Regions from separate parts of the Amycolatopsis sp. NBC_01307 genome, predicted to be linked through region 1. Evidence: riboswitches for the same ligand, from Rfam matches in the RefSeq annotation. Region 1 holds a riboswitch; the other holds the start of a gene.

The links. Region 1 has a riboswitch for S-adenosylmethionine ahead of OG439_RS32285 (methionine ABC transporter ATP-binding protein). Riboswitches for the same ligand answer to the same signal wherever they lie in the genome.
Region 2: linked by a shared signal. The riboswitch ahead of OG439_RS23165 (aminotransferase class V-fold PLP-dependent enzyme) and the one ahead of OG439_RS32285 (methionine ABC transporter ATP-binding protein) in region 1 are both predicted to bind S-adenosylmethionine.

What each region holds. Positions count from the first base shown of each region.
Region 1 is NZ_CP108403.1:7,427,556-7,435,072, forward strand. It holds gene OG439_RS32260 (ABC-F family ATP-binding cassette domain-containing protein) at 1-1,087, opposite strand, end outside; gene OG439_RS32265 (ASCH domain-containing protein) at 1,092-1,499, opposite strand; gene OG439_RS32270 (4-(cytidine 5'-diphospho)-2-C-methyl-D-erythritol kinase) at 1,496-2,458, opposite strand; gene OG439_RS32275 (TetR/AcrR family transcriptional regulator) at 2,468-3,010, opposite strand; gene OG439_RS32280 (DHA2 family efflux MFS transporter permease subunit) at 3,116-4,513, shown strand; gene OG439_RS32285 (methionine ABC transporter ATP-binding protein) at 4,578-5,591, opposite strand; SAM riboswitch class I at 5,799-5,889, opposite strand; gene rsmA (16S rRNA (adenine(1518)-N(6)/adenine(1519)-N(6))-dimethyltransferase RsmA) at 6,051-6,890, opposite strand; gene OG439_RS32295 (transglycosylase family protein) at 7,285-7,517, opposite strand, start outside.
Region 2 is NZ_CP108403.1:5,472,112-5,479,628, forward strand. It holds gene OG439_RS23135 (DUF885 domain-containing protein) at 1-1,409, opposite strand, end outside; gene OG439_RS23140 (AsnC family protein) at 1,544-2,563, shown strand; gene OG439_RS23145 (RluA family pseudouridine synthase) at 2,560-3,489, opposite strand; gene lspA (signal peptidase II) at 3,486-4,103, opposite strand; gene OG439_RS23155 (hypothetical protein) at 4,179-4,436, opposite strand; gene OG439_RS23160 (hypothetical protein) at 4,510-5,013, opposite strand; gene OG439_RS23165 (aminotransferase class V-fold PLP-dependent enzyme) at 5,030-6,373, opposite strand; SAM riboswitch class IV at 6,412-6,526, opposite strand; gene OG439_RS23170 (M23 family metallopeptidase) at 6,620-7,270, opposite strand.

The DNA of each region.
Region 1 (7,517 bases):
GGTCGGCGGGCAGGTCGTCGAGCTCCTGGCGCAGGTGCGCGAGCGCGACGGTCTTGCCCTCGATCCGGCGCCCCGTCGAGCCCTCGACGTCGCCGCCGAGCAGCTTCAGCAGCGACGTCTTGCCGGAGCCGTTGATGCCGACCAGGCCGATCCGGTCGCCGGGGCCGACCCGCCAGGTGACGTGGTCGAGCAGCGTCCGCTCGCCCACCGTGTACGTCGTGTCCTCCAGCTCCAGCACGGTCTTGCCGAGCCGCCGCTTCGCGAACGCCATCAGCTCGACGGAGTCGCGCGGCGGCGGGACGTCCGCGATCAGCGCCTCGGCGGCGTCGATGCGGTAGCGCGGCTTGGACGAGCGGGCCTGCGGGCCGCGGCGCAGCCACGCCAGCTCCTTGCGCGCCAGGTTCTGCCGCTTCTCCTCGGCCGTCGCGGCCAGCCGCGCCCGCTCGGCGCGCGCGAAGATCCAGTCCGCGTAACCGCCTTCGTAGTTCTCGACGCGGCCGTTGGCCACCTCCCAGGTCACGCTCGCGACGGTGTCCAGGAACCACCGGTCGTGCGTGACGACCACGACCGCGATGCGCCGGGTCAGCAGGTGGTCGGCGAGCCACTGGACACCTTCGACGTCCAGGTGGTTGGTCGGCTCGTCGAGCACGACGAGGTCGAGCTCGCCGGTCAGCGCGGCGGCCAGCGAAACCCGGCGCCGCTCACCGCCGGAGAGGTTCGCGGTGGGCGTTTCGAGCCCGATCGCGGTGATGCCCAGTCCATCCACAATGGACCGGACGCGCGCGTCGGCGGCCCATTCGTGCTCGGCGCCGTAGCGTTCGAGCACGACTTCGCCGACGCTGCTGCCGTCCGGCAGCTCGGTCCGCTGGGTGACGACGGCCATCCGCAGGCCGCCGACGTGGCTCACCCGCCCGGAATCCGGCGCGGCGAGTCCGGAAAGGACTTCGAGGAGCGTGGTCTTGCCGCCGCCGTTGAGACCGACGACGCCGATGCGCTGCCCGGCCGCGACGCCCAGCGAGACGCCGTCCAGCAGTGGCTTCACCCCGTAGGACTTGCTCACCGCCTCCAGGTTGACCAGGTTGGCCATGCGCTCAGCCGATCCTTTCCACGATCGTGAACCGGGTCGCCACGACCAGTGTCGTGTCGTCCACGGTGAATTCGGGATCTCCCAGCTCGGCGCGCACTTCGGCCGCGTGCCAGAAGGAGGTGTGGTCCGCGCGCCACTCGGCGACGGTGGTGAAGCCCTCACCCTCACCGACCGCGTGCGCGAGGTCCACTTCGGACAGTGGGACGACCCGCACTTCGCGGATCTCGATGATCGCGACACCCTTGTCGGCGGAGTCGACGACCAGCTCGCGCTCGCCCACCGCGGGCGGCGCCTCGCCGTCGATTTCGTAGCCGGCGAGCAACGCGGACGTCGTCGTCTTCGTGCCGTCGAGGATCGCCCCGACGAGCTTGTCCCGCAACGGCCCCGGGAACGCGAACTCGGCGCGCTTCACGCGTGCACCCGCGGCGGCGACGGACGCGGTGCGTCGTCCCCGCCGACCACCCGCGCTCCGGGCACCGGGCCGTGGGCCACGCGGACCGTGCGGCACACCCCCGCGCCCGACAGCTCGGCCGCGACCTCGACCGCCGCCTGCGCGTCTTCGCAGAGGAACGCGCACGTCGGGCCGGAGCCGGAGACCGTGCCCGCGAGCGCACCCGCGTTGACGCCGGCCCGCAGCGTGCGGCGCAGGCCCGGGCGCAGCGAGACCGCCGCCGCCTGGAGGTCGTTGCCCAGCAGCAGAGCCAGCTGACGCGGGTCGCCCGAGGCCAGCGCCTCGGCGACCGGCGTGTGCGAGCCGATCCGCGGCGGGTTGCCCTCCGCGCGCAGCCGGTCCAGCTCGCCGAACACCTTCGGCGTCGACAGGCCGCGCTGGTCGAAGGCCAGCACCCAGTGGAACGTGTGCCGCGACAGCACCGGGACCAGCTGCTCGCCGCGGCCGGTGCCCAGCGCCGTGCCGCCGTAGAGCGCGAACGGGACGTCGCTGCCCAGGCCGGCGGCGATCCCGGCCAGCTCGTCGCGCGTGATCTCGAGGTTCCAGAGGGAGGCGAGCCCGACGAGCGTCGCCGCCGCGTCGGCGCTGCCGCCCGCCATGCCGCCGGCGACCGGGATGCCCTTGCGCAGCACCACGCGGATCTTCGGCTCTTCGGTGCGGCCGACGTGCGCGGCCAGCGCTTCGACGGCGCGCCAGGCCAGGTTCGTGGCGTCGGTGGGCACCGAGCCCTCACCCTCGCCGTAGATCTCCAGGCCCGGGTCGTCGGTGACCGCGACGGTCACCTCGTCGGTCAGTGACAAGGCCTGGAACACGGTCACCAGCTCGTGGTAACCGTCCTCGCGCAGGTCGTCGACCGCCAGGTGCAAGTTGACCTTGGCCGGGACCCGGACGGTGACTGGGGGCGGGACTACAGCGAGCACCCGACCAGCCTACGTGCCCGCACCGGCCGGCTTCCCGTCAGGAGAAAGGACGTCGAGCGCGACGGCGAGCGCGACGCCCGGCGGCGTGCCCGGGCCGCCCTCGGCGCTGTTGAGCTGGACGGCCACGAGCGCGAGCCTGGCCCGCAGATCGGACTCGGGGTCGGCCGAACCGCCGCGGAGCCGCTCGTGCAGCCGCAGCATCCGATCCGCCAGGCCCGCGCCGGCCGCGATCGCCTTCAACGCCGACGTGTTGCGCTGGACCAGGCCCATCACCGGGCCGAACCGGGTCTCGACCAGCCCGGCGTACGCGGTGAGCAGCTCGGCCGGGCCCGTCTCGCGCGCCAGAAGGTCGTCGAGCGCGGTCCCCCAGTCCTCGAGGAGGCTCGAGACGATGTCCTCCTTCGTGCGGAAGTGGTAGTACAGCGCGGCTTTCGTGACGTCCAGCCGCTCGGCGATCTCCCGCAGCGAGCTGCCCTCGTAGCCCTGCTCGGCGAACAGTTCGAGCGCGACGCGCTGGATACGTTCGCGCGTGTCGGTGCGCCGCCCGGCCATGCCTCACTCCTCAACTTGCTTGACGGCCGACTAGCAATGACCTACCTTCGGCATTGCTAGTCGGCCGTCAAGCAATGCATCCACAGCCTACCTCGGGGGTCCACCATGACCGCACTCGCGCCACCGCGCGCCATGAGCCGCCGGCTCGCGCTCGCCGCGCTCGGTCTGGCCCAGCTCATGGTCGTGCTCGACACGACCGTCGTGAACATCGCGCTGCCCTCGGCGCAGCGCGCGCTCGGCATGTCCGACACCGGCCGCCAGTGGACGATCTCCGCGTACACGCTGGCGTTCGGCGGCCTGCTGCTGCTCGGCGGCCGGCTGGCCGACCGGCTCGGCCGCCGCACGACGCTGCTCGTCGGCGTCGCCGGGTTCGCCGTCGCCTCCGCGCTCGGCGGCGCGGCGCCGAGCGCCGGCTGGCTGATCGCCGCGCGCGCCGCCCAGGGTGTGTTCGCCGCGCTGCTCGCGCCGTCGACGATGTCCCTGCTGACGCTCACCTTCACCGACCCGCGCGAACGCGGGAAGGCGTTCGGGATCTTCAGCGCCATCATGATCTCCGGCTCCGCGCTCGGCCTCACGCTCGGCGGCGCGCTCACGCAGTTCCTCGACTGGCGCTGGTCGCTCTACATCAACGTGCCGCTCGCCGTGGTGGCCGGGCTGGGCGCCTGGTTCGCCGTGCCGGCCACGGCCGGGCACCGCGACACCAAGCTGGACTGGACCAGTGCGCTGCTCAGCTGCGGCGGCGTCGTCGTGCTGGTGCACGCGCTGTCCGAAGCGGCGACGCTGGGCTGGAACTCGTTGTGGGTACTGGGTTTCCTCGCGCTCGCGGTGGTGCTGCTCGGCGCGTTCGTCGCCCGGCAGGCCGGCCACCCGCACCCGCTGCTGCCGCTCGCGGTGGTGCGCGACCGCGCCCGCGCCGTCGCGTACCTGACCGTCGGGACCGCGTCGTTCGGCGCGTTCGGGATGTTCCTGTTCCTGACGTACCAGCTGCAGGTGGTGATGGGCTACGGCGCGCTCGCCGCGGCGCTGGCGTTCCTGCCGACGCTGGGCGCGAACCTCTTCGCCTCGACGCAGCTGTCGGGGCGGTTGCTGGCCCGCTTCGGCCCGCGTCCGCTGCTGGCGGGCGGGCTCTTCGTGCTGGCGGGCGGGTTGCTGCTGGCCACCCGGTTGACGCCGGACTCGTCGTACGCCGCGGTGATCCTGCCGATGCAGCTGCTGCTGGGCCTGGGCGCCGGGCTGTGCATGCCGGTGGTGCTGAACGTCGCGACCCGCGACGTCGGCGCGCGGGACGCCGGAGCCGCATCTGCGTTCGTGACGACGTCGCAGCAGGTCGGCGCGTCACTGGGGACGGCGACGCTGAACACGATCGCCACCGCGGCGGCGGCCGGGCTCACAACGTCGACGGCGATCGTCCACGGCTACACAACAGCCGCGGCCTGGGCGGCCGGCCTCGTCGCCACAGCCGCCCTCACCGCACTCCTGCTGCTCCCGCGCAGCACCCGCTGAAAGCCGTGAAGGCCTCCTTCCCGGCCATAAGAGCCGGTAAGGAGGCCTTCACGGACGTTCGGGGTCAGGCCGCGGCGACGCCCTGGGGGCCGCGGGCGGTGTGCGTGACGTGGCCGCCGCGCTCGGCGACCCACGCCAGCGCGGCGTCGGCCCGCTCGCCGCGGACGCCGAGGCGGAACCGGCCGACCGGGGTGTCGCCGATCCGGGTCAGGCCGCCGCCGATGGTGGCGAACTCGACGTCGAAGCGGCCCGCGGCCTCGGGCAGCAGCGCGCCGACCGAAGCGAAGCCGACCAGCACGACGTCGACCGAGCGGTCGTAGCGCGAGGACTGCGAGCGGGTGGTCTCGATGGCGGGCAGCAGCGCCTGCGCGGTGCGGCTGGCCGGGTTCGAGATCAGGTCGAGCACGGAGCCACGCTCGACGACGGTGCCGTCTTCGAGCACCGCGACGTCGTCGCACACCCGGCGGACGACGCTCGCGTCCGGCGTCGTGATGACGATGGTGACACCCAGCTCGGCGCGGGCCCGGTCGAGCACGGTGAGCACCGCGCCGGCCTCCTCCGGGTCGATCCCGGCGGTCGGGTCGTCGGCGAGCAGCACGGCGGGGGCCGCGGCCAGGGCCTTCGCCACGGCGACGCGGCGGAGCTGCCCTTCGGTGAGCTCGCCGGGACGCTGCGCGGCGCGCGGGGTCAGGCCGACGAGGTCGAGCAGCGAGCCGACCTTGCTGCGGCGCTGCGGGCCGTCGACGCCCAGCTGCTCCAGCGGGGACGCGATGTTGCCGGCGATGGTGCGCTCGGCGATCAGCTCCGGCTTGGTGCCGACGACGCCGAGCTGGCGGCGGATCTCGCGGAGCCGGCGGCCGTCGAGGGTGCCGGTGTTGAGGCCGTCGAGCCGGACGACACCGCGGTCCGGCCGCTCCTGCAGCGCGATGCACCGGGCGAGGACGGACTTGCCGGAACCGGCCGGACCGACGACGCCGAACAGTGAGCCGGCCTGGACGTCGACGCTCACGTCCCGCAGCGCGACGACCGGATTTCCGTTGAGGGCAAAGGACTTGGACAGGTTTTCGACGGTGATCACGAAGGCTCCAGAAAACGGGGCGCGCAGAGAAGCGCGTCCGGCCGCAAGCGAGTGTCCGTCCTCTATGGACGGTGCATGAAGAAGAGGTGTGACGGGTCGAGCAAGCTCAGTTGGAGCGTCGACATGCGGTCACGGAGCGGCGACCCTCGTCGACAACGCGGCGTTTGGTCAGCAGCAGCGGGCGAGCAACCCTCTTCATCGGGACGGCCTCCATCGGTCCTGGCGGTAGCACCTGCCCTGCGGAGGGTGGTTGCTGCGACTTCGGCGAGCCAGGTCTCTCAGTCGCTCGGGATGGACGTACTGAGTAAAACCGATCCCGAGGAGCGAAAGCAAGCCTGTTGGGCCAGATCACACGACTGGAGGTGTCCGAATCGCGGGAACAGCACTCAGGAAGACTTATTTCGCCGCGACGCGCACGCTCCGGCGTCGGCGGGCACCGTCAGTTCCACTGAGGACGCGTCACCGGACGGCGGCGAGCCGGGCGAAGTCGTGCACGTCCAGCTGCTCACCGCGGGTCTTCGGGTCGATCCCGGCGGCCACCAGCAGCTCGCCGGCCCGCTCGGCCGACCCCGCCCAGCCGGCGAGCGCGGCGCGGAGGGTCTTCCTGCGTTGTGAGAACGCGGCGTCCACGAGACCGAACAGCCGATCCCGGTCCTCGGACGCCGGCGTCTCCCCGCGTTCGAACGCGACGAGCGTGGAATCGACGTTGGGTACCGGCCAGAACACCGAGCGTGGCACGGCGGCGACCTTGCGCGCCGGGCCGTACCAGGCGAGCTTGACGCTCGGGACGCCGTAGATCCGGCTGCCCGGGCCCGCGGCCATCCGGTCGGCGACCTCGGTCTGGACCATCACGAGGCCGGACTTGAGGGAGGGCACCTCGGCGAGCAGGTGCAGCACGACCGGCACGGCGACGTTGTAGGGCAGGTTGGCCACGAGCGCGGTGGGCGCGGCGGGCAGGTCGGCGTTCGAGACGCGCATGGCGTCGGCCTCGAGGACGTCCAGCCGGCCCGCGACGTCCGGCCCGCGTTCGGCGACGGTCTTCGGCAGCCGTTCGGCGAGCTTGCGATCGATCTCGACGGCCACGACCCGCGTCCCCGCGGCGAGCAGCCCGAGCGTCAGGGACCCGAGCCCGGGCCCGACCTCGAGGACGACGTCGTCCGGCCCGAGGTGCGCGAGGTCGACGATCCGCCGCACGGTGTTGGGATCGTGCACGAAGTTCTGCCCGAGCTTCTTGGTCGGCCGCACGTCCAGCTCGGCCGCCAGCCCGCGGATCTCGGCAGGTCCCAACAGTTCAACCACCGGACGAGCCTACCCAGGACAACCCGGCCCCCTCTGCACGCCCGCCCGGAGTGCCCGGCCCCAGAGGGTCAGCCCACGTACCCAGCCAGTCGGCCCGCATACGTGGACGGTCGGCTCACGTACCCAGCCAGTCGACCCACGTACCTGGACGGTCGGCCCGCATACCCAGACGGTCGGCTCGCGTGATCAGCAGGCCGACACGCGTGATTGAGCGGTCAACACACGTGATTGAGCGGTCGACACACGTGATCGCAGGCGGAACCGACGTGATCAGACCCGACACTCGCGTGATCAGACCCGTGACTCACGTGATTGGCGGCGGAACTCGGGTCATGCCTCGCTGGGGACGCGAAACGGCCCCCGCCGTGAGGCGGGGGCCGTTTCGGAAAGGAAGTCAGGCCTTCTTGCCGCAGACCGGCCAGGCGCTGTAGCTGCCGCCGCGTCCGGCGCGGACCTTCTCCGCCACCGCGATCTGCTCTTCACGCGAAGCCTGGTTCGGGAGCGCCGCGTACTGGGAGCCGCCGTAGGCGTTCCAGGTCTGCTTGTCGAACTGGAGGCCGCCGTAGTAACCGTTGCCGGTGTTGATGGCCCAGTTGCCGCCCGACTCGCACTGCGCGATGCGGTCCC
Region 2 (7,517 bases), 2.0 Mb from region 1:
AGGTAGCCGACGGCCTGCTGCCGGCTCCAGCCCAGCGCGTGCAGGCCGGTGTCGACGACCAGCCGGCCCGCGCGCATCGAGTCGCCGGCGAGCATGCCGAGCCGGGCGACGTCGTCGGAGTAGAGGCCCATCTCGTCGGCGAGCCGCTCGGCGTAGAGGCCCCAGCCCTCGGTGTAGGCCGTGAAGTCGCCGATGCGGCGCAGCAGCGGCAGGTCGGTCAGGCCGAGCGCGGTGCTGAGCTGGAAGTGGTGGCCGGGCACGGCTTCGTGGAACGCCGTCGTCTCCGCTGTGTGCCGGAGCCGCTCGGTGGCCTCGTAGGTGTTCGCGAAGTAGATGCCCGGCCGGGAGCCGTCGGTCGCCGGGTGGATGTAGTACGCCATGGGCGCGCCGGGCGCGGCGTCCTCCGGGACCGCCTCGACCGTCCACGGCTGCGGCGGGATCCGGCCGAACCACTTCGGCGCCTCGGCGTCGGCCCGGGTGATGGCCGCGCGGGCCGTCTCCAGCAGCTCTTCGCCGCTGGTCCAGCGCAACGCGGGGTCGGTGCGCAAGCGCTCGAAGATCTCGGTGAGGTCGCCGGTACCGAACACCTTGGCCCCCAGCTCGCGGTACTCGACGGCGAGCGCGGCGATGATGTCCAGGCCGGTCTGGTGCAGCTCCGCCGGGGCGCGGTCGGTGGTGGTGTGGAGCCGGGCCTGGCGCGCGTAGATCTCCTCGCCGCGCGGCAGCCACGACACGCCGGGCCGGTCGTCCGGGCGGCCGTGCGGCGCCACCTCGGTGACCAGGAACTCGCGGTACCCGGCGAAGGCCGGGCGGACGACGTCGGCGAGCAGCTCGTCACGCCGGCGCGCGAACTCCTCGTCCGGCGCGGGCTGGCGGCGCAGCGGGTCGGCGGCCGGGTCGGCGAGGTAGCGGTCCACGTGCGCGACGGCGGACTCGACCAGGCGGGCCACCGGGGTCAGGCCGTCGGCCAGGCCTTCGGTGTGCCGCTGCGCGGCCTGGCGCAGGAACTCCGGCACCGCAGCGAGCCGCCCCAGCTGGGCATCGGCCGCCGCCCCCGCGGTCACGGACGTCATCGGCAGCGCGGTGAGCAGCATCGCCGCCGGGCCGGTGAACATGTCGGTCACGGTGAACTCGGTCAGCCGGGAGTCGATCGCCGCGATCCGGTCTTCCGCCGACGTGATCAGGACCTCACGGGTGACGCGGTCTTCGGCCGACAGCCCGGCCGGGTCCAGCGCGCGGGCGCGCTCGGCGAACTCCGCGAGCTGGGTGCGGTGGGCCCGTTCGGCGGCGGCCGTGACGTCCGGCAGCCCGGGCTCCGCCGGGCGCGTGCCCAGCAGCGCGGGCATCAGCGGATCGGCGGCGTACAGGGCTTCGACGAACTCGTCGGCGAGTTCGGTGACCGCGGTCATGGGCAGGACCCCCAGCGTCGATGGTGTGCTCGTTCGCGACCCTAACGGAGATCACCGACAGGAACGCGCGCTCGCCGCCCGGGGGCGGACGGCCTTCGACGCGACCGGACGGGCGAGGCGGTAGCGTGCACCGAGTGGCTGTGACCGATCCCGTGGATACCCGCCTGCTCGCCGCGCTCGCCGAGCTGGGCAAGGCGGCCGTGCACGAGCTCGCGGCCAAGGTCGGCATGGATCCCCGCGAAGTCGCCTACCGGCTGGTCGCGCTGTCCGGCAGCGGGCTGCCCCTGCTCGTCGGCGTCGAAAGCGACCCGAACGGGCTGCGCGCGGCCATCGCGGCGTCGCCGCCGTCGTGGGCGAACCGGCCGCCGGGCTCGCAGCAGTTCCCGGCCCAGGCCCCGCCGTCGCAGCCGGTGCCGATGCCACCGCCGAACGTCCAAGGGGTGCCCTCGGGGCCGTACAACGTCCAAGGCGCGCCTTCAGGGCCGTACAACGTTCAAGGCGCGCCGTCCGGGCCGTACAACGTTCAGGGTGCGCCTTCGGGGCCGTACAACGTCCAGGGCACGCCGTCCGGGCGCTACCCCGGCCCGCCGCCCCGGCCGCCACAGCAGCAGCAGTTCGCTCCTCCGCCGCCCCCGGCGCGGCCCGACCCCGTGGTGAGCACGTGGGGCGTGCCGCAGACGGCGTCGTGGGCCCGCGGCGACGAGCCCGCGCGCCCGGCCGGCGCGCCCGGCGGCAAGAAGGGCCGGCTCGGCGAGGTCATGGAGACCCAGGGCCTGGAGGGCGAGCAGCTGACGGTGCAGCTGCTCGAGGTCCAGGACCCGGCGGACTTCCTGTTCGGCGCGGCCGGCTACCGCCTGGAGGAGGGCGAGCGCTCGGTGGTCGTCCACACGGAGATCACCAACCGCGGCGCGATCCCGTTCGCGTCCCTGCCGGACAACTACCTCGAGCTGCTCACCGTCGACGGCAAGACGATCGGCAAGGCCCCGGTCTCGCTGACCTCGCGGCCGCCGCACAAGATCGGCGTCAAACCGGGCGAAACCCTGGGCGGCCACACGGTGTACGTGCTGCCGGACACGACCCGGGTGGTTTCGGTCCGCTGGAGCCCGCGGCCGGAACCGGACGAACGAACGCTCATCTGGTCGATCGAGGACTAGTAGCTCTCGTCCTGCAGGATCTTGAGGGCGTTCGCCAGGTCGTCCGGGTACTCCGACTCGAACTGGACCCAGCGGCCGTCCGACGGGTGGGCGAAACCGAGCGTCTTGGCGTGCAGCCACTGGCGGTTCAGCCCCAGCTTGCGGGCCAGCACCGGGTCCGCGCCGTAGGTCAGGTCGCCGACGCACGGGTGCTTCAACGCCGAGAAGTGCACGCGGATCTGGTGCGTGCGCCCGGTTTCGAGCTTGATGTGCGCCAGGGACGCGGCGCGGAACGCCTCGACGACCTCGTAGTGCGTCACGCTCGGGCGGCCGCCCTGGACCACCGCGAACTTGTAGTCGTGGCGGGGGTGGCGGTCGATCGGGGCGTCGATGGTGCCGCGCGTCGGGTCCGGGTGGCCCTGGACGATCGCGTGGTAGCCCTTGTCGACCGTGCGTTCCTTGAACGCGCGCTTCAGCACGGTGTACGCGTGCTCGCTCTTGGCCACCACCATCACGCCGGTCGTGCCCGCGTCGAGCCGGTGCACGACGCCCTGGCGCTCGGCCGCGCCGGACGTCGCGATGCGCAGGCCCGCCGCGGCGAGGCCGCCGACCACCGTCGGGCCGGTCCAGCCCGGGCTCGGGTGCACGGCGACGCCGACCGGCTTCGAGATCACCACGATGTCGTCGTCGTCGTGCAGGATCTGCATGCCTTCGACCGGCGCGGCGACGATCTCCACCGGGTTCGCCGGCTCCGGCAGCGTGACCTCCAGCAGCCCGCCCGCGGCCAGCCGGTCCGACTTGCCCGCCGGGTGGCCGTCGAGCAGCACGTCGCCGGACTCGGCCAGCTCGGCGACGACCGTGCGGGACAGCCCGAGCATCTTGGCGAGGCCGGCGTCGACCCGCATCCCGTCGAGCCCGTCGGGCACCGGGAGCATCCGCGAGCTCACGCCTGGTCCTCCTGCTTGGTTTCCGCGGCCGGCTCGGCCTGCTTCTTGTCTTTGGTCTTGTCCTTGGTCGACGTGCCGTCGTAGTCCTTGCCCAGCAGGGACAGCAGCACGATCAGCGCACCGCCGACGCAGATCGCCGAGTCGGCGATGTTGAAGATCGCGAAGCCCTTGCCGTTCGGAGCGAACGCCGAGATGAAGTCGACGACGTGGCCCTGCAGCCCGCCGGGTGCGCGGAAGATCCGGTCGGTGAGGTTGCCCAGCGCGCCGGCCAGCACCAGGCCGAGGCCGATCGCCCAGCCGATCGAGCGCAGCCGCCGCGAGATCCAGATGATCGCGATGACGACGGCGAGCGCGACCAGCGCCAGCACCCACGTCATGCCGGTGGCCATCGAGAACGCGGCACCCGGGTTGCGGATGACCTGCAGGTAGATCAGGCCGCCGAGGATCCGGACCGGCTCCTTGCCCTCCAGGTTGGCGGTGACCAGGTTCTTCGTGATCAGGTCGATCGCCCAGAGCACCACCGCGACGGCGAACACCCAGCCCACCCGGCGCTTCGGCAGCGTCGCCGCCGTCGCCGCCGGGGTTTCCGGCGTCTCCTGGACGGGCTCGGGCACCGCCTCGGCGGCGGCGTCGGTGTCGGGTTCTCCAGCGCTGGACTCGGTGCTCACCGGTCCATTGTCCACGCCTGGTCAGGGTGCCCCGGCGGCAGTGTCGCGGGGACGCCGCGGGAGGACCGCGAACGCGGCGGCGAACAGCACCCCCGCCGCGCTCGGCGCCCCGGTCACCGGCGTCGAGAACACCAGGCTGACCAGCGCGAACACCAAGGCCACGGCGATCAGGAACCAGTTGCGCTCGTACGCCGCCGGCACCGGCGCGACGACCGCCATCACGAGCTGGGCGAACCCCGGCGCCGCCAGCGGGAACCAGAAACGCCGTCCCTCCCCCATCGGGGCAGGGTAGCGGCGAACGCCCCGGCCACGAGCACGGTCGCGGAGATCAGCGCGCCCGGCAGGTCCGCGATCACCACGGCCACCGCACCGGCGCCACGGCCATCGCGAGCACCAGCGGACTGCGTTCGTACCAGGCGACCAGCGCGAGCCCGAGCGTCGCCAGGAGGGGGCCGCGGGTGGCCGCGTCGAGACCGAACCGGCTGAACAGCAGCAGGTCCAGCACCGGGACGGCGAGCACGACGGCGACGATCGACGCCACCACCGTCCTCGCGCGCAGCCCGCCCGCCACGGCGTAGGAGACCACCATGGCGAGGAACGCCGCGATGAGTGCGTACTGCCACGCCGGACCGGCGCCGCCGGCGTAGGCCACGACGGTGTCATCGAGGCTGAGGAACCGGGCCTTGGTGCCGTAACCGTCGATCGTCAAGCCGAACAGGCCCACGTAGCCGGCGGTCGCCGGTGGCAACCGCGCCGTCAGTTCCGCGGTGACGGCCGACCGGTGGAACAGTTCGGCCGTCACCAGGACCAGTTCCGCGAAACCCAGCAACGCCAACGGAATCCACTGCCGCCCCATCGGCCCAGGCTAACGCTCAGCAGAACGGCGGCAGCTCCCGCGGGTCGCCGACCGGGGCCCAGCGGCCGCCCGCCTTCGTGTACCCCCAGCGCGCGCCGCGGGCGACGATCTGGCGCAGCGCCAGCAGCACGCGATCCACGTGCTCCTCGGTGCTGCCCAGGCCGAGGCTGACGCGCACCGCCTGCTGCCCTTCGCCGCCGGTGACGCCGATCAGGCGCTTGGCCGCGATGTGGGCGCAGAAGGCGCCGTCGCGGACGCCGATGCCGTACTCCGCCGAGAGAACCGCCGCGAGCCAGCCGGGGTCGAAGCCGGCGACGACGAAGCTGACCGTGCCGACGCGGTCGACCGGCGCGTCGAACAGCCGCAGCTCCGAGCAGCCCGGGATGCCCTCGAGGCCCCTGCGCAGCCGGACGAGCAGGGCCTGCTCGTGCGCTTCGACGGCGGCCCAGTTGCGGCTCAGGGTTTCGCAGGCGACGCCGAGCGCGTACACGCCGACGGTGTTGGGCGAACCGGCTTCGTGCCGCTCCGGGCCGGTGTTCCAGACGACGGCGTCCTCGGTGACGAGCTTGGTCGCGCCGCCGCCGGCGAGGTAGGGCCGGGCGGCGCGCAGCCAGTCGGCGCGGCCGATCAGCGCGCCCGCGCCGAAGGGCGCGTACAGCTTGTGGCCGGAGAGGGCGACGTAGTCGACGTCCAGGTCCTGCATGGCGATCCTGCGGTGCGGCGCGAGCTGGGCGGCGTCGAGGGCGATGCGGGCGCCGTGCCGGCGGGCCACCGCGGCGATCTCCGCCACCGGGAGCAGCTCACCGGTCACATTGGACGCTCCGGTGAGGACCACCAAACGCGGCCCCTGCGGGGATTCCGCGAGGGCTTCGTCCACAGCGGACACCGCCGCGAGCCGGGTGCGCGGGGTCGGCAGGCGCCGGACGTTCGGCCCCTGCCACGGCAGCAGCGCGGCGTGGTGCTCGGTGTCGAACACGATCACCGCGGTGCGCGGCGGGAGGCTGCGGGCGAGCAGGTTGAAGGAGTCGGTGGTGTTGCGGGTGAACACGACCGTGTCGGTCCGGCGCGCGCCGACGAAGCTGCGCAGCGTGGCGCGGGTGCGCTCGTAGAGCTTGGTCGAGACCTGCGAGGCGAAGCCCGCGCCGCGGTGGACGCTCGCGTACCAGGGCAGGAACTCGTCGACGGCCACGCGGACGGCGTCGAGACAGGGCGCGCTGGCCGCGTGGTCGAGATTGGCGTAGCCGATGTCTCCGCCGGTGACGAGCGGAACTCGCAGCGAGGCACCAGCGACCGTGGGAATACCTTGGGACGCAAGGGATTCCTGGGTCTGTGTGCTGGTGCGGTCGATGGCGAGAGTCATCGTTAGCCTCCTCGGCGTTCCGGGGGGCCCCGGCGAGGGGCCCGCGCTTGCCGGTCGCACGGCGCGACCGGCCCGGTCTTCACCCGGGGCACCCCACCGCGGTAGGAGGGTTGCCGGCCAGCAAGCCGGGGCTTGACGCTGGCACTCATGACCTGATTCAAAAGGTAACCGAGAATCGGCGTGACGACCAGCCCCCACAGCACATTCTGAGACACCGACCACAAGTCGAGCAGGAATGGAGAAGCGTCAGGGCTTCGCGCGGAAACGGCCCGGGAGCTGCGTCACGGCGTGGTCCGAGAGGTGTGTCGCGGTGCCGGTGTACTGGTCCGCGCCCGCTGTGAACAGCCAGCCACCCAACGTCTTCCCGTCGATCGGCTCACCGTGCGCCGCCGCGACGGTGGTCGAGACCTGGCTGTAGGCGAGACCGTCCCAGTCGGCCGCGTCCGGCAGTGTCCACAGTGTGAAGTGCACGTGGGCCCCGGTGCTGCTGCCACCACACGGCAGGGCGTTGCCGGTCGAGCCGAGCACGTCGCCGGCCTCGACCTGCTCACCGTCGGTGACCTTGATGCCTTCCATGTGGTAGTACCCGGTCCGCCAGCCGCCGGCGTGGTCGATGGTCACCCAGTCGCCGCCCGCGCAGTGCTGCAGGTGCACGGTCCCGGCCAGCGGCGCCCGCACGGTCTTGTCGGCCGGGCTGAGGTCGAGGGCGTTCTCGACGCCGGTGCTGCCATCGTCGGAGTGGATGCCGGCGGAGTACACCTGCTGGCCGGCCTTGAACGGCAGCGCCAGCACCGGAAAGGGCCCCACCTCAGCGGCCGCCCCCGGAGCGGCGGCGAGCCCCACACCCAGGACGATCCCCGCGACCAGCCCGGCCCCACGCACGTATCGCTTCGTCACCCGGCGTACTCCTTTGACTCTACGTTCGCCCATTCGAGGTAATGAATGGAGCGCAGAGTAAGCCAAAAGAGGGAACGCAGGGAAGATCAGGTGAGGTTTTTGTGAGGATCACTCACCCTCGCGGGAAAAGATCACCAGGTCGACGCGAAGAGCGGACAGGCACCGGACAACCGCCCGGCCCGAACGCAGCCCCCACCACTCCCTGGGGGGCGTCCCCTGTCCAGTCTACCGCCGCTGACCTGCAAAA